One region of the Cupriavidus sp. LA-1 genome, then DNA from elsewhere that is predicted to be linked to it. Evidence: predicted binding sites of a transcription regulator. Region 1 holds the regulator's gene; each other region holds the start of a gene.
What was found. Region 1 encodes FNR, which switches genes on or off when oxygen is low (the NO sensors DNR and NnrR bind a similar motif). Its sites were predicted from a motif close to TTGATNNNNATCAA; they were not measured.
Positions count from the first base shown of each region.

Region 2: ACZ5MJ_RS25725 (OmpW/AlkL family protein) is a predicted target of FNR. The motif match lies at 2,025-2,038, and genes of this name have one in related genera.
Region 3: ACZ5MJ_RS13380 (fatty acid desaturase) is a predicted target of FNR. The motif match lies at 2,504-2,517, and genes of this name have one in related genera.
Region 4: ubiU (ubiquinone anaerobic biosynthesis protein UbiU) is a predicted target of FNR. The motif match lies at 2,263-2,276, and genes of this name have one in related genera.

Region 1 covers NZ_AP031387.1:1,313,517-1,317,724, reverse strand. The annotation lists gene scpB (SMC-Scp complex subunit ScpB) at 1-97, opposite strand, end outside; gene ACZ5MJ_RS06280 (sulfite exporter TauE/SafE family protein) at 688-1,446, opposite strand; gene fnr (fumarate/nitrate reduction transcriptional regulator Fnr) at 1,525-2,250, shown strand; gene ACZ5MJ_RS06270 (hypothetical protein) at 2,309-2,554, opposite strand; gene ACZ5MJ_RS06265 (hypothetical protein) at 2,551-2,760, opposite strand; gene ccoG (cytochrome c oxidase accessory protein CcoG) at 2,804-4,208, opposite strand, start outside.
Region 2 covers NZ_AP031388.1:1,429,409-1,433,616, reverse strand. The annotation lists gene ACZ5MJ_RS25730 (AMP nucleosidase) at 1-1,238, shown strand, start outside; gene ACZ5MJ_RS25725 (OmpW/AlkL family protein) at 1,317-1,961, opposite strand; gene leuA (2-isopropylmalate synthase) at 2,293-4,002, opposite strand.
Region 3 covers NZ_AP031387.1:2,867,616-2,871,823, reverse strand. The annotation lists gene ACZ5MJ_RS13390 (hypothetical protein) at 1-192, opposite strand, end outside; gene ACZ5MJ_RS13385 (TMEM165/GDT1 family protein) at 330-905, opposite strand; yybP-ykoY riboswitch at 970-1,179, opposite strand; gene ACZ5MJ_RS13380 (fatty acid desaturase) at 1,230-2,405, opposite strand; gene guaD (guanine deaminase) at 2,593-3,915, opposite strand; gene ACZ5MJ_RS13370 (adenosine deaminase) at 3,992-4,208, opposite strand, start outside.
Region 4 covers NZ_AP031388.1:1,759,011-1,763,218, forward strand. The annotation lists gene ACZ5MJ_RS27165 (type IV pili methyl-accepting chemotaxis transducer N-terminal domain-containing protein) at 1-669, opposite strand, end outside; gene ACZ5MJ_RS27170 (NAD(P)H-dependent flavin oxidoreductase) at 999-2,168, opposite strand; gene ubiU (ubiquinone anaerobic biosynthesis protein UbiU) at 2,439-3,485, shown strand; gene ACZ5MJ_RS27180 (U32 family peptidase) at 3,542-4,208, shown strand, end outside.

The DNA.
Region 1 (4,208 bases):
CGTCGTCAAACAGTCGCCGCAGATCATTGACGCGCAACGGTTCCTGCGCGCAGATCAGCGCCGTCTCGAGGACGACCTTCGCCTCTTGGGTATTCATGTTGATGGTGTGCAGCCTGTCTTTGCACCTGCTCCCGGACGGATCCGGGGCACCGGAGATTTTGGATACAGCGGTGCGAAAGCCACCGCCATCTCATTGCGCAGCGAGCCGGATACCTGCTGTATCCAAGCCGTGCACTTCCCTTTCTTTGCATCGAGTTGCCGGGTCGTTCCGGCAGGAGATCGTCCGCACGCCGCCATGAACCGGCCAGCGGACCTCTTGCGTCGCGCATCCGCACACTACGGACGTCGCTGTCAGCGAACTGAACGCCTCGGACGCAAGAAAAAACGGGTATCGGGAGCTAGGCCGGCATCTACAACACCACGGTGCCAGCCGGACTTTTGAACCAGATCTTTTGAACCGGATGGACCGCGGGGGCGGGACGGGCATCGAAAACCTTCCGCTTCCCTTGTCCTGAGCGCGCCTTCTGGTAGGAAGGCCGCCTGGCGCTGCTCGCCGCTGCTTACCGCGGCCTGTCTGACTCCGCGCGATACCGCAATGTTGGCGATTGTATGGCATTCCCGCCTCTGCCTGCAACCATCATCCGTTGTCCAAGCGGCGCCAACGCCTCAGAAAAGTCCCAGACGGCATCAAAACACCAGACAGAACCCCTGCCCGGCCAGCGAATGTGGCAGCAGCACCGCTCGCGCAATACCAAGGCCGCCAAACGCCATCACCGCGAGGCCGGCCCCCAGCCGCACGCCGGGACGCCTCGACAGCAGCCGCAAATAGCCCGACAGCCCCGACAGAACCAGCAGATTCGGCAGCGTGCCGAGCCCGAAAACCCCCATGACCAGCGCCCCAGAGCCCGCGTTGCCTGCCAGCAGCGCCAGCGTCAGCGCGCCATAGACCATGCCGCAGGGTACCAGGCCCCAGGCCAGCCCTACCCCATAGCGCCGCGCCAGACCGCCGCGCGCCCGCACGAATGCCGGCATGCCGCCCGCCAGGCGGCCCAGCCGCCGCGCCGCGGCGGCACTGCCACGCGCTGCCAGCCGTTCCAGCCGGTTCACGCTAAAGGTACTGCCGTGCAGCAGGCGCCAGCCCGACCACAACAGCATCACGCTGCCCGCGCCGAACAGCCAGCGCTGCACCGGCAAGTAATCCTGCTTCCATGCCGAGGCGCCGGCGGCACCCAGCGCCGCGCCCAGCAGCATATAGGTCGAAATCCTGCCCATGTGCATCACCAGCAACTCACCAAGCCAGGCGGCGCGGCTGCGCACCAGGCTGACCGTCGCGGGCATCCCGCGCCGCTGTTCCACCGCCAGGGCCACGCCACCACACATTGCGGCACAGTGGACACCGCCCAGCAAAGCCAGCAGGAAAACGCTGATCAGCACTCCAAATGTCAATTCTGTCTCCCTGCAGGATCACATCGCACGTTAAAATGTACCAATCGCGCCCTCGCTGCCATTTCTAGCAGGTTCCAATTGCTCACCTCCATTCCCATTACCGAGATGTCGCCCCGTTGCTCCACTTGTGCGATGGGGCAGCTGTGCCTTCCGGTTGGCATGTCGCAGCAAGACCTCGCCAAGATGGACACGCTGGTGCAAGAGCGCATTCGCGTGCACAAGGGTGAAACCCTGTACCGCATGGGCGATCCACTCACCGCCGTCTATGCCATCCGCTTCGGCACGCTCAAGACCCACGTCACCACCGAAGACGGCCGCTCGCAGATTACCGGCTTCCATCTGCCCGGTGAAATCGTCGGGCTCGACGGACTCGGCGAGATGCAGCATGCCTCCGATGCCGCCGCGCTGGAAGATACCGAGGTATGCGTGGTCCGCATGAACGAGCTGCAATCGCTGTCGGCCGACCTGCCGTCGCTGCAGCAGCAGTTCCTGCGCCTGATGGGCAAGGAGATCACGCAAGACCAGCTCATGCTGGTCACGCTGGGTTCGATGCGCGCCGAGGAACGCCTTGCCGCCTTCCTGATCAACCTGTCGGAGCGGCTGTCGGCGCGCGGGTATTCGGCGTCCGAGTTCGTGATGCGCATGAGCCGCGAAGAAATCGGCAGCTACCTTGGGTTGAAGCTGGAAACCGTCAGCCGCCTGTTCTCCCGCTTTGCCGAAGCGGGCCTGATCCAGATCCGCCAGCGCCATGTCAAGCTGGTCGACATCGACGGCATCAAGCAACTCTACAGCCGCACTTGCTGAGCCATCGCCTCTGTCGGCGCCGCATGTGGCGCCGGCAGCGACGATGGCCGCGCCAGCCTCATTCCAGTTCGTCAGTATCGGCCAGCCGCGTCGGCATGGTGTAGAGCGTCAACCCGCTCGACAGCGCGCAGAACACCCAGGCCAGCAGAAAGCCGACGGTGTAGACCGACTCGCGCGACGATTCGATCGGGTGGCCGAAGAACTTCAGGTCACCGGGATCGACAACCGAAAAGACCGTCGCGGTCGCAAAGCCGGCCATCAGGAACCCCGGCCAAAGTACCCACATCAGCCAGCGCAACCTCATGGCTGCCTCGCTGTGGCAGGCCTGGGCGGCGTGGCCCCGGGCTTCTCCACCACCAGGCCATGGCGCGTCGCGCCCTGCACAGGCATGTCGGGATGCGTTGACGCCAGCCAGATCGTCACGCCGCACGCCACCATGGCCGCCAGCGGACCGCTCATCAGCAGCCACGGCCACGGCTCCTTCCACCACGGATTGCCTTGCTGATTCATCTTGCCCCCTTCGTCTTGGCGACTACGTCCGAGTCCCCTGGCTTCACAAATCGCGCGGCACGATAAAACTGGTGGATTGCCGGATTTCGGCATGCCCCCGCTCCGTGCCTTCGCTCGTTACTGTCACGCTGATCTTGTGCGTGCCCTGCGCCGCGGCCTCGACCGGCACGCGGATCCGGATCGGCAGCAACCGGTTGGAGGTCGGCGCCAGCAATTCGGCCTGCTTGTCGTACTCCACCGTCAGGTTCTTCAGTTCATCGCTGTCGGCGCTTACCCGGATCCGCACCGGCGCTTCGGTCGTGTTGATCAGCTGCAGGCGATAGACGTTCTCAATCCAGCGTCCTTCCACTTCCCGGCCGAGCGCGCCGCGGTCGCGGATGATGTCGACCTTCAACGGCGTGCGCAGCGCGATGGACGCCAGGAATCCGGCCAGCAGCGCGACCCAGATCACTGAATAGATGATCACGCGCGGACGCAGCAGCCGCTTGCGCGACGCCACGGCAGACAAGCCTTTGCGCATCGCGTTCTCGGACGTGTACCGGATCAGGCCGCGCGGGTAGTCCAACTTGTCCATCACCTGGTTGCAGGCGTCGATACACGCGCCGCAGCCGATGCATTCGTACTGCAGGCCATCGCGGATATCGATGCCCGTCGGGCACACCTGCACGCAGATGCTGCAGTTGACGCAATCGCCCAGGCCCGCCTTGTGGTGGTCGGTCTTGCGCGAGCGGCTGCCGCGCGGCTCGCCGCGGCCGACGTCGTAGGTCACGACATAGGTATCGCGGTCCACCATCACGCTCTGGAAACGCGCATACGGGCACATGTACTTGCACACCTGCTCGCGCATGAAGCCCGCGTTGCCCCAGGTGGCGAACGCATAGAACAGCATCCAGAACGCCTGCCAGGGCCCCAGCGACAGGGCCAGCACCTCGCCGCCCAGTTCACGGATCGGGGCGAAGTAGCCGATAAAGGTAAAGCCGGTCCAGAGCGCGATCAGCACCCACAGCAAGTGCTTGGTCGCTTTGATACGGAACTTGCGCAGGCTCCATGGATCGCCGTCGAGACGGATGCGCGCGATGCGGTCACCTTCGACCCGCCGCTCGATCCACATGAAGATCTCGGTGTAGACCGTCTGCGGACACGCGTAGCCGCAGAACAACCGCCCCGCGATCGCCGTGAACAGGAACAGCGCCAGCGCGGAGATGACCAGCAGCACCGCCAGGTAGATGACGTCCTGCGGCCACAGCACCAGCCCGAAGATATAGAACTTGCGCTCGCCAAGGTCGAACAGCACGGCCTGGCGGCCATTCCATTGGAGCCAGGGCGTGCCGTAGTAGATCAGCTGGGTCAGGATCACCAGCCAGACCCGCCAGCTGGAGAAGGCGCCCGTCACCGAGCGCGGATAGATCTTGCGGCGGACCTCGTAGAGCGTTTCGTCCGAGGTCTCG
Region 2 (4,208 bases), on a different replicon from region 1:
GCACGGTGGCCTACCCGGGCGTGTACGGCACCACGGTGACGCGCCCCGACCTGCTGGCCGACTACTACCGCGACCAGATCGAGCGGCTGATGCGCTATCACCGCGTGCCGGTGGTGGTGGGACTGAGCCGGCGCCCGATCCCGCTGCCGTTCGTGATCGAGGCCTCCACCACCGACATCAGCTACACCCAGGCGCGCGAGCTGGAGGCATCGTTCGTGCTGCCGGAGCTGAGCCGCATCGACGATGGCATCGCCAACGGCACCTATGAGCCGGTGCCGGGCGAGGCCTGGCCGCTGTCGCTGTTCCCGGCCGAGCGCGTGGACCTGGCGCTGCAGCGGCTGTACCACTACACCGGCACCGCGCCGCAGCACTTCCAGCGCTTCGTGCTGTTCACCAACTACCAGCGCTACGTCGACGAGTTCGTCACGCTGGGGCGCGGGCTGATGGGCAATGGCGACGGCGGCGGCTACACCCGCTTTGTCGAGCCTGGCGACGTGGTGCAGGAAATCGGCGGGGCCGAGCCCGACGACGCCACGCGCCCGCGCGCACTGCCGCAGATGCCCGCCTACCACCTGGTGCGCGAGGACAAGCTGGGCGTGACGCTGGTCAATATCGGCGTGGGCCCGTCCAACGCCAAGACCATGACCGACCACCTCGCGGTGCTGCGCCCGCACTGCTGGCTGATGGTGGGCCACTGCGGCGGCCTGCGCCGCTCGCAGCAGCTCGGCGACTATGTGCTGGCGCACGCCTATGTGCGCGACGACCACGTGCTCGACCACGACCTGCCGCCGTGGGTGCCGGTGCCGCCCATCGCCGAGATCCAGGTGGCATTGCAGGAAGCCGTCGCGCGCGTGACCGGGCTGTCCGGCAATGAGATGAAGACCCGCATGCGCACCGGCACGGTGGTGTCGACCGACGACCGCAACTGGGAGCTGAAGTCCAAGTCGCTGTATGCGCGCTTCAACCAGTCGCGCGCGATTGCCATCGACATGGAAAGCGCGGCGGTGGCGGCCAATGGCTTCCGGCTGCGCGTGCCGTACGGCACGTTGCTGTGCGTGTCGGACAAGCCGCTGCATGGCGAGCTCAAGCTGCGGGGCATGGCCAATGCGTTCTACCGCCAGCGGGTCAGCCAGCACATGACCATCGGGCTGGAGGCGATCCGTATCCTGCGTGAGAACGGCGTGGAGCAGCTGCATTCGCGCAAGCTACGCAGTTTTGATGAGCCGGCTTTCCGGTAGGTCCGCACTCTCTCTCTTCCGGAAAAAGCAAAAGGCCGGCGCCTGATTGGCGCCGGCCTTTTGCATGGGATGGCAGGATCAGAACCGATACCCCACCCCCATGCTGAACAGCCACGGATCCAGGTTCACCTTCGATACGTTCATACCCCCCGCCCTCACATCGCTGGACAGCCAGATCTTCTTGATATCGGCGTTCAGGAACCAGTTCTTGGTCAGCTTGTAGTCCATGCCGATCTGCAGCGCCGGGGCTACGCTCCAGCTGTCGAGCTGCAGCGAGTTGTTGGCGATGTCTGCACCCCAGATGCGGGTGAAGTTCAGGCCGGCGCCGATATACGGGCGGAAGGTGCCGTTGGGAATGAAGTGGTACTGCACCAGCAGTGTCGGCGGCAGATGCTTGAAGGTGCCGATCCTGTTGCCGTCGAGGTAGACGTCCTGCTTTTGCGGGACCGTCAGCACGAGTTCCGCGGCAATGTTTGGCGTGAAGAAGTAGGTGACGTCGAATTCAGGGATCCACTTGTTGTTGACCGTGATGCGGTCCGACGGGCCGATGCCGCCGACGGGGTCGGAGCTGTTGGCCATGTCGAGGTAGGTGCCGCGCAGGCGCACCATCCAGTTGCCCTGCGCCTCGTCAGCGGCGGCAGCGGGGGTGGCGAAGGCGCCCAGCATGGCGCAGGCGGCGATGGCGGAACAGGTGACCCGGGTGCGAAGAGAGAGAGTTTTCATGTGGTTCTGCTTGGTCTGGTATCGAATCCGGGCCCAGTTTGGCCGAGCAGGCCGGCGGGGGCCTTGACCCAGAACAAGCAGAAGGCATTGGGGCGCGCGGCGTCGCGATGACGCCACAGCGCAGCCTTCGCACAGCGCGGCTTGCACCGGCGCTTCTAAGCACATGCGGAATGATTCGTGGCGCCGAGCGGTAGCGCCGCTTACGCTGTGCGAAAGATCCACGCGCGCCGGCAGCGTGTGCGGATCGGCGCCGAGCATGTCGTGGGCGCCCGCTTGGGCGTCTTTCCGGGTGTGCCCCGTGGGGGCGGGGCACACCGGCTTTCTTGCGGTGTCAGGCCCCGGCGGGCTCGCCAGCCACTGCGGTCACCGCAGACCGCGGCGCCACGCCGAAGCCCGCCTGCAGGTGCCGGTTCACCCCCGAGACTACCGCGCGCAGCGAGGCCGTGACCAGGCTGGCGTCGATGCCCACGCCAAAGCCTGTCGGTGAATCGCCCACGCGCACTTCCACGTAGCACGCTGCGCGCGCGTCCGCGCCTGCGGTCATCGCATGCTCGTGGTAATCCATCACGCGTACCGGAAAGTCCAGCGCATTGACGAAGGCGTCGATGGGCCCGTTGCCGGTGCCGCGCACGCTGCACGGCTTGCCGTCGCGCACCATCTGCACCGCGATCTCCGTGGCGCCATCGCTGTCCGATACCAGCTGGTGCGATACATAGCGCAGCGGCGTCTGCTGCGCCAGGTACTCGCGCTGGAACAGACCATAAAGATCATCGGCGCTCGCCTCCATCCCGGTGTCGTCGGTCATGGCCTGCACTGCGCGGCTGAACTCGATCTGCAGGCGGCGCGGCATGTAGATGCCATGCACCTGTTCCAGCAGGTAGGCCATGCCGCCCTTGCCGGACTGGCTGTTGACGCGGATCACCGCGTCATAGCTGCGGCCGAGGTCGGCCGGGTCGATCGGCAGGTAGGGCACCTCCCAGATACCGTCCGGCTGCTGCTGCGCAAAGCCCTTGCGGATCGCATCCTGGTGCGAGCCCGAGAATGCGGTGAACACCAGGTCGCCGACATACGGATGGCGCGGATGCACCGGCAGCTGGTTGCAGTGCTCCACGCACTGGCGCACCGCATCGATATCGGAGAAGTCCAGGTTGGGCGCCACGCCCTGCGTATAGAGGTTGAGCGCCAGCGTCACCAGGTCGACATTGCCGGTGCGCTCGCCGTTGCCGAACAGGCATCCTTCCACGCGGTCGGCGCCCGCCATCACGGCCAGTTCCGCGGCGGCCACCGCGGTGCCGCGGTCGTTGTGCGGGTGCACCGACAGCGCGATGTGTTCGCGCCGGGCGAGGCGGCGGTGCATCCATTCGATCTGGTCGGCGAACACATTGGGCGTGCTGCATTCGACCGTGGTCGGCAGGTTCAGGATCATCGGGCGGCCGGGGCCGGCTTGCCAGGCGGCAGAGACCGCGTCGCTCACTTCCAGCGAGAAGTCGAGTTCGGCCAGGCTGAAGGTCTCCGGCGAATACTCATAGGTCCACGCGGTTTCCGGCATGGCATCGGTCAGCGCCTTGATCAGGCGCGTGCCCGATACCGCGACCTCCTTGATCTCTTCACGCGACGCGTTGAAGACGATGCGCCGCCAGGCCGGCGCGATCGGGTTGTACAGATGCACCGTGGCGCGCGCCGCGCCGCGTACGGAGTCGACCGTGCGGCGGATCAGGTCTTCGCGCGACTGCGTCAGCACCACGATGGTGACGTCGTCGGGGATGCGCTGCGCTTCGATCAGCATGCGCACGAAGTCGAAATCGGTCTGCGAGGCCGCGGGGAACGCGACTTCGATTTCCTTCAGGCCGATCTTTACCAGTTGCTCGAAGAAGCGCAGCTTGCGCGCCGGGTTCATCGGCTCGATCAGGGCCTGGTTGCCGTCGCGCAGGTCGGTGCTCATCCAGCGCGGTGCGCGCGTGATGGTGCGGCCGGGCCAGGTCCGGTCAGGGATGTCGACGGTGGCGGCGGGCTGGTACTTGGTGGCGGGATTGCCGAGCATACGGGGTCTCCTTCCTCGCTAGGGGAAAGTGAAAAAAGACAAACGGAAAAAGGGTGGCGAAAGGCTGCCGAACTGCCACGGGGGCCCTAGGCCCGGCAACCGATCGGTAGGCTTAGCAGTAGCGAGGAAGCGCGCAGGGCGCGGCCCGATGTCAGCGCAGCCAGCACGCGTGCGCGGGCAGCGATGCGGGACGCATCGGCAGCCTG
Region 3 (4,208 bases), 1.6 Mb from region 1:
CGGCGCGGCGCCGCGGTCTTCGTGCACCGGCGCCGGCATGGCGCGCACCACCTGGTGCTGCGGCGCGGGTTCGCGCACGACCACGCGTTCCGTCACGCAGCCGGTCAGCGAGCAGGCGGTCACCAGCGCCACCAGCGCGGGCTTCCAGAGTTGCGGCAGGGACCGCTGTATGGGGCGGGTTGTGCTTGGCATTGCAGTTTCTCCTCGTTATGGAATACAGGGCGTCCGTCGATGCGGATGGCTTCCATAACGGGCGAGTGCATGCCTGGCGGGACAGGGTGTTGTAAGGGCGTGTTACACCATCCCGCCGGTCAGCTTTCAGTTGTCTTTCATTTGCCGAAGTTAAGCAGCGCCAGCACGCCAAGCACCAGGAAGATTGCCGCGGCAATCTTGTGCACCAGCCCGATCGGCATCTTGTTGGCAAACTTGTCGCCAAGCAGAACCGCCGGCGCATTGGCAACCATCATGCCGAAGGTGGTGCCGGCCACCACGGCGATCACCGCATCGCTGAAACGCGCAGCCAGCGCCACCGTGGCGATCTGGGTCTTGTCCCCCATCTCGGCAAAGAAGAAGGCGACGATGGTGGTGCCGAGGATGCCGAGCGCGCCCTTGACCGGCTTGGCCTGCTCGTCGTCGTCGAACTTGTCGGGGATCAGCATCCAGCCAGCCATGGCGATAAAGCCCAGGCCCAGGATCCAGCGCAGCAGGCTTTCGCCCAGCACGTGCGTGATCCAGCCGCCGAGCGCGCCGGCAAAGCCGTGGTTGAACAGGGTGGCGATCAGGATGCCGAGGATGATGGGTACGGGCTTGCGGTAGCGCGCGGCCAGCACCAGCGACAGCAATTGCGTCTTGTCGCCCATTTCAGCGAGGGCGACGATACCTGTGGAGACGAGGAAGGCTTCCATGTTTGTCTTGTGGGGTAACCGGGCCGCAATGCATCGCGAGATGCCAATGACGCACACCTTTCCCGGCCCGGCCAGAAAGGTATGGTCATCGGTCTCGCCAGGCTGGACGCTGCCGGGTCCGTATCAGAACGGCCCAGGCGGGTCCGGAGCTGCGCACGCCATAACCGCAAGCGGTCAAGTCTGTTGACGTACGCCCCTGTCCCCCGTTGTCCGCATTGCGCGGCGCGGTGGGAGCAGGGCGGCTACTCCCCAATGGAAGCGGCAATTATAACGGCGGCGGCGGCGGGCGTCCACCCACCGCCGCCGCCGCCGGGCAGGCAGCCCTCAGGCCGGTACCGGCGCGTTGTCGCTGGTCTGGCGGCCGCGGAAATCGGTCCAGCACAGCGCCTTGAAGTCATAGAGCTTGCAGCGGCGCGCGGTGTCGAAGTACCAGCGCCAGGAGAAGCTCTCGATGATGATGCGGCCCGGCAGCGCGTGTTCCAGCAGCGCCTGGGCGCGCTTGAGGCGGTACAGCGGCACGCTCATGTCGACGTGGTGCGCGGTGTGTTCCATGATGTGGTGCAGCGCCGCGCCGATGCCGTGGCGGAAGCGCAGGTGCACGGTGGTCGAGACAAAGGGCTGCGCCTTGGCCCACATCGCCTTGGTGTCATACCAGGCGACGCTGGTGTGGGTGTGGTGCACATACAGCACGAAGCCCACGGTGATATTCCACACCAGGAATGGCAGCACAAAGCCCGTGCCGATCAGCATCCAGACCGACTGCTCCGTGGCCAGCGCCAGGCCCGCCAGCGCGCCGATCCAGGCCAGCCCGAAGGCTGCTACCAGCAGGCAGTCGCCGGTGAAGATCGTGCGGCGCGTGGCCATCTGGCGCTTGCTGGGGAAGAACAGCTTGCACCACCAGATCTCGACCAGGTAGTACAGACCCGGGCCGAAGCCGGTGCGGTAGATGCGCTCCATCACGCGGCGCCAGCGCGGGAGCGCGTTGAATTCTTCCAGCGAGTAGGGCGCCCAGACAAAGTCGAAGCCCTTCAGGTTGGTGTAGCCGTGGTGCACCACGTTGTGGCCGACTTCCCACAGGCTGTACGGCGTCAGCGACGGCAGGAAGGTCAGCCGGCCCAGCCACTTGTTCAGGCCGCGGCGCGGCGTCAGGCTCTGGTGGCAGGCGTCGTGGCCAATGATAAACAGGCGCGCGATGATCAACCCGGTCAGCACGCCCAGTGCCAGCTTGGCGGCCCAGTGCGGCGCCAGCACCACGCCGGCCAGCACGGCGCCGAACACCAGGTAATCGAAAGCGAACAGCATCAGCGCGCGCGGCGTGCTGCGCTGGCCCAGCGGGATCAGCCAGCTGCGGATGATCTTGCGCGATGGCATTGGCGCGTCCGGCGCGATCGGTTCCGGAAGGGGCGCCTCATGCGGGGCCTGGGCGCGCGCCTGCGCGTGCCCGGGGACATGCGTGTGGGCGTGCCCGGGGGCGGGATCAGCGGATTGATAAGCGGTCATGCAGAACCTTCTGATTGCGGTCGATGGGTATCGGTGCGCGGCAAGACAGAATGGCCGCGGCGGAACCGCAAGGTTAGAAGGCTTTGCCGGAGACAGTCTTGACGGTCGTCAAGCCGGAGGGATGGGGGTAGCGGTAAAAGCACGCCCGCCGCGGGGCGGCGGGCGGCTGCAGGCGCGGTGTGACGAATCAGGCGGTCGGCACGTGGGCAGCCTTGCCCATCACATAGACGCTGTCGATCACGCGGTCGTCGCCCAGCATGGCAAAGGCGAACAGTTCTTCTTCCAGCGTTTCCGAGCGGTTGCTGCGGCGGGCGATCAGCGGCGTGGCCTGGGGGTCCAGCACGATGAAGTCGGCCTCGCAGCCAACGCCAAAGCTGCCGATGCGTTCGGTCCAGCCCAGCGCCTCGGCCGCGGCGCGAGTGGCCAGGTAGAACATGCGCAGCGCGGTCAGGTAGTAGCCGCCCATGCGCGCCACCTTGTGCGCGGCGTTCATGGTGCGGAACATCGAGAACGAGGTGCCGCCGCCGACATCGGTGGCCAGCGTCACGTTCAGGCGGTTGGCGTCGGACTGGTGGAAGTCATAGAAGCCGCTGCCCAGGAACAGGTTGGAGGTGGGGCAATGCGCCACCGCCGCGCCGCTGTCGGCCAGGCGCCGGCGGTCGTCCTGGTCCAGGTAGATGGCGTGGCCGTACATCGCGCCCGGGCGCAGCAGGCCGTAGCGGTCGTACACGTCCAGGTAGCTGCGCGTGTCCGGGAACAGCTCGGCCACCCACTTGACCTCGTCGCGGTTCTCGGCCACGTGGGTCTGGATGAAGGCGTCCGGGTAGGCGCGCGCCAGCTCGCCGCAGGCGGCCAGCTGCGCCTCGGTCGAGGTCGGTGCGAAGCGCGGCGTGATCGCGTAGGCCAGGCGCCCCTTGTTATGCCAGCGCGACAGCAGGTCGGCGGAGTCCTGGGCACCGCTCTCGGCCGTATCGCGCAGGAACTCGGGGCAGTTGCGGTCCATCATCACCTTGCCGGTGATCATGCGCAGGTTGCGCGCCTCGCTCTCGGCGAAGAGGGCTTCGGCCGAGGCCTTGTGCACCGTGCTCCAGACCACCGCGCTGGTGGTGCCGTTGCGCAGCAGTTCCTCGGTGAAGAAGCCGGCCACGCCGCGCGCGTAGTCGGGGTCGGCAAAGCGGCGTTCTTCGGGGAAGGTGTAGGTGTCGAGCCAGTGCAGCAGGCCCGGCGACGGCGACGCGATCATGTCGGTCTGCGGGTAGTGCACGTGGGTGTCGATAAAGCCGGGCACGATCAGCTTGCCGCGGTGGTCGACGATTTCGGCGTCGGCCGGGATGCGCGCGGCCAGCTCCGTGTAGTCGCCGGCCGCGGCGATGCGCCCGTTGGTGACGATCAGCACCCCGTCGTCCCAATACTGATACGCGTCCTCATGGAATTGCGGATCGCGCAGGAAATGCAGCACGCGGCCGCGAATGGCACGGGTGAGGGAATCAGTCTTGGGGTTGGTCGTCATGGTTTGTCTCTTGTGGCCGGCCCGCGCGGAACCGAAGGGTTCAGGCAACGGGCCGGGTTATTGGCGTGCGCCGTGCTCAGGCCGCGGGGGCCGTTGCGGGCGGGGACTTGGGCGGGGCCGACCAGAAGTGGTCGACTTCCGCCAGGAATTCGGCCTTCTGCACGGGGGGCAGGAAGGCCGCTTCAAAGCTGTTGCGGGCAAGCTTGCGGGCGTCGGCCGCGTCCAGCGGCAACGCGTCAAAGGTGGCTTCCCAGTTGGCGTTCATATAGCCGCCGAAATAGGCCGGGTCGTCC
Region 4 (4,208 bases), on a different replicon from region 1:
GCGCCGCAGGCCATCCTGCAGCCGCAGCACCGGCAGTATGATCCACAGGTAGAGCAGGTAGATCACGGCCACCGTGCCCACGCAGGCCATCAGTGCCAGCGCGATCTGCGACAGGCGCAGCAGGTCGGTCTTGCGCGCGCTGTCGTGTTCGATCATGCCGACCAGGCGGTCGGCCTCGGCGACAAAGCCGGGCAGTGCGGCAATGTATTTGTCAGCGACGCTGGCCGGCATGCCGCCATCACCGGTACCAGTCACCGCCAGCGGCCGCAGCCGTTGTTGCCAGTCCTCGGTGACGCGGGCCATTTGCGCGTGGATGGCGGGCTCGTCCGGCAGCAACAGCGGCCGCGCCGGGTCGCCCTTCTTCAGCAGGGCCAGCGTGGCGTCCAGCGCCTGCACCTGCGCGGCAAGGTCATTGTCCTGGCGCGCCTGCGCCAGTGTCAGCTCGATCGCCACGCGGTTGGCGCGCATGCGCAGGCTGCCGGCGTCGTTGATCGCGGCACCGGCGCCTTCCAGCTTCCAGGACAGCCACAGGGTGCCGGAGATCATGCCCAGCACCACCAGCAGCACGGCCAGCGAGAGCGCGATGATGCGCGTGGAAAGGCGATGGCGCAGGGCAGGCAACGCGGATGCCGCCGTGGCGCCGGCGGCAGGAGGATCGGTTTCGGACATGGCGGTATCGGGGGCTACCTGTCGGGGGAGCCGGCGCGGGCATGGCCGCGGGCTGGTGTTGAAAGGGATTTTCCCAGCGCGATAGACGGGGCTTACTGCGCCAGATCAAGTAAACCCGGCTTCGGCGCGGCTTGTGTGCGGTTGGCGACGCATGCGCATGTTGGGGGATGCGTTTGCAGCAACCGATTTGTCACGTCGTGATATATCCACCGCCGCGCTCGGATTGCTGACCCCGTCTGCATGCCGCTGATTTGCACCCCTCTCCCGCAAGCGGGCGAGGGGTGCCCTGTCCGCGCGGCGCCGGCTACGGCGCGCATCACAGGCATGCGCTAGGCTGCTGCCGGGGCCTGGGTCAGCCCCGCAGGCTTTTCCCCCGTCAACAGGTAGTGCATCAGTTCCGCCACCGGCCGGATCGCCTCGCCGAAGGGCAGCGCGCCCCGGCCGCGGAAGAACAGGCCGCGCTCCACATCGCCGCGCACGGCTTGCGCCAGCTTCAGGTCGATGCAGAACTGGCCGATGCGGGCGATGCCGTCGCGCAGCCCGCAAGCCTGCAGGCAATCGAACCCTTCCAGGCATTCGCGCACGCGCGCGCGGCGCTGCAGGCGCGCTTCACTCGACAGGTAGCGCGACAGCCACGGTGTCAGCACCGCGCGCGCGGGCAGCCCCGCCACGCTGGTGAACTCGCGCAGGGTTTCCGGCCGCGCCGTGGCCAGTACTTGCTTGAAGGCCGGGTGGGCATCGCATTCCTCGGTCACGGCGAAGGCCGTGCCCAGCTGCACCGCGGCGGCGCCTTGGCCCAGCCAGTGGCGCACCTTGGCGTGGCTGTCGATGCCGCCGGCCAGGATCAGCGGGATGCTGTCCCAGGCCAGCCCCAGTTGCGCAAACAGCTCGCGGCACTCGGCCAGCACGCGCGAGAACGCGAAGCGCGGCTCGGACAGGTCCTGGATGGCGGCCGCGCCCAGGTGGCCGCCGGCGTGCGCCGGGTGTTCGACCACGATGGCATCGGGCAGCCGGCCCTTCTTCATCCAGCGGCGCAGCACCAGGCCGACGCCGCGCGCCTCGGACAGGATCGGGATCAGCGCCACCTTGGGGTGGCCGGCGGTCAGCTCGGGCAGGTCCAGCGGCAGCCCCGCGCCCATGACGATGGCATCGGCGCCGCTTTCGCACGATTGCCGCACCAGCGCCGCGTGCGAGCCCACGGCCTTCATCACGTTGACGGCGATCAGCCCGCGGCCCTCGGATACCGTGCGCGCGGCACGGATCTCGCGATCGAGCGCCTCGAGGTTGGCGGCTTCGATGGCGGGCTTGTCGCGGCTGCCGCGCGTGCGTTCCATCAGGTCGGGGTGGTGGTGGCGCAGGTCGATGCTGGCGATGGTGCCGACGCCGTTCTCGCGCGCGACGGCGCCGGCCAGCCGGTGGGCCGAGATGCCGATGCCCATGCCGCCCTGCACGATGGGCAGCAGGCGGCGGCCGGCCAGCTTGAGCCAGGGATGATTCATAAGTGGGTCTCCGGAAGGGGATGGGCGCCGGGCCGGCGTGCGGCCTGGCGCAACAATGACCGGGCAAGCGTGGCACAGCGGCCCGGGCCCGCGTTTGCCGCAGGTCAAGCGCGCAGGGGTGGCCCGCCATCGGCCTACGCCAACCGGCATAGGCCGGCGCGGGCGGTGTGTCTTTGGCGCGGATTTGCGCGCGGTCAAGCCCCTGCCGCGTGCGCTTGGCTAGCATCGGCCGCTGTCCTCATCCCTGCGCCGCCGCCGGCGCCACTGCCGATGACGCTAGCCTCTCCAGCCCCATCCGCCGCGGCGAGCCTGCCACGGCGGCCCCAGCTTGTCGCGCCCGCCGGTTCGCTGGCGGCCCTGCGCACGGCACTGCAGCACGGCGCCGACGCGGTCTACCTGGGCCTGCGCGATGCCACCAACGCGCGCAACTTCGGCGGCCTGAACTTTACCGAGGCCGACATCCGTACCGGCGTGGCCGAAGCCCATGCGCGCGGCGTCGAGGTGCTGTTTGCCATCAACACCTTTGCGCAGATGGGCGCGGTGGCACAGTGGCAGCGCGCGGTCGATGCCGCGGCGGACCTTGGCGCCGACGCGGTCATCATGGCCGACGCCGGCCTGATGGGCTACGCGTGCGAGCGCCATCCGGGCTTGCGCCTGCACCTGTCGGTGCAGGGCTCGGCCACGCATGCCGACGCCATCGAGCTGATGCGAGAGCGCTTCAATATCCGCCGCGTGGTGCTGCCGCGCGTGCTGTCGCTGGCGCAGATCGGCAAGCTGGCGCGCCAGACCAGCGTGGAGCTGGAGGTGTTCGGCTTCGGCAGCCTGTGCGTGATGGCCGAGGGGCGCTGCCTGCTGTCGTCCTACGCCACCGGCGACTCGCCCAACAACAGGGGCGTCTGCTCGCCTGCGCACGCGGTGCGCTGGACCGAGCAGGACGGCACCATGCAGGCGCGCCTGTCGGGCATCCTGATCGACAGCTATGCACCAGGCGAGCCGGCCGGCTATCCGACGCTGTGCAAGGGGCGCTTCGAGGTGGAGGGCGAACGCGGGTACGTGCTGGAAGAGCCGACCAGCCTCAATGCTCTGCCGCTGCTGCCGGCGCTGATCGACATGGGCATCGCCGCCATCAAGATCGAGGGCCGCCAGCGCAGCCCGCGCTATGTGGGTGATGTGGTGGGCGTGCTGCGCGCGGCCATCGACGCGGCCTGCGCCGATCCGGCGCGCTTCGTGCCGCGCCAGGAATGGCAGAGCACGCTCGGGCGTCACGCCGAAGGCGACCAGGTCACGCAAGGCGCCTATGACCGGCCGTGGCGGTGACCCCCATGGCATCCACCTGCCTTGAACCGGCCGTGCCGGCCACGATGGAGCTTCCCATGCCAGAGATTGCCGCGGCTGCAATGCCGCAAACCACGGCGCTGCCCGATTTCGGCATCGCCCTGGGTCCGCTGCTGTACTACTGGCCGCGCGCGACCGTGATGCAGTTCTATGCATCGGTGGCCGACACGCCGGTAGACCGCGTCTACCTTGGCGAGACCGTCTGCACGCGCCGCCACGAAGTCCGCCACGCGCAGTGGCTGGAGATCGCACAGATGCTGCGCGATGCCGGCAAGGAGGTGGTGCTGTCGACGCCGGTGCTGGTGGAGTCCGACACGGATATCGCCTGGATGCGGCGCGCCTGTGCCCAGAACGACTACCTGGTCGAGGCCAACGACCTGGGTGCGGTGCGCGGCATGACAGGGCGGCCCTTTATTGGCGGCCCGCATCTCAATGTCTATCACGCCGATACGCTGGCGTGGCTGGCCGGGCTCGGCGCGGTCGGCTGCGTGGCGCCGGTGGAAATGGATGGCAGCACGCTGGCAGCACTGGCGGCGGCGCGGCCCACCGGCATGCGCCTGGAAGCCTTTGTCTGGGGACGCCTGCCGCTGGCGTTCTCGGCGCGCTGCTTTACCGCGCGCCACCATCGGCTGCGCAAGGACAGTTGCGAGTTCCGCTGCATCGACTATCCGGATGGCCTGGTCGCCGCCACCGGCGAAGGGCAGG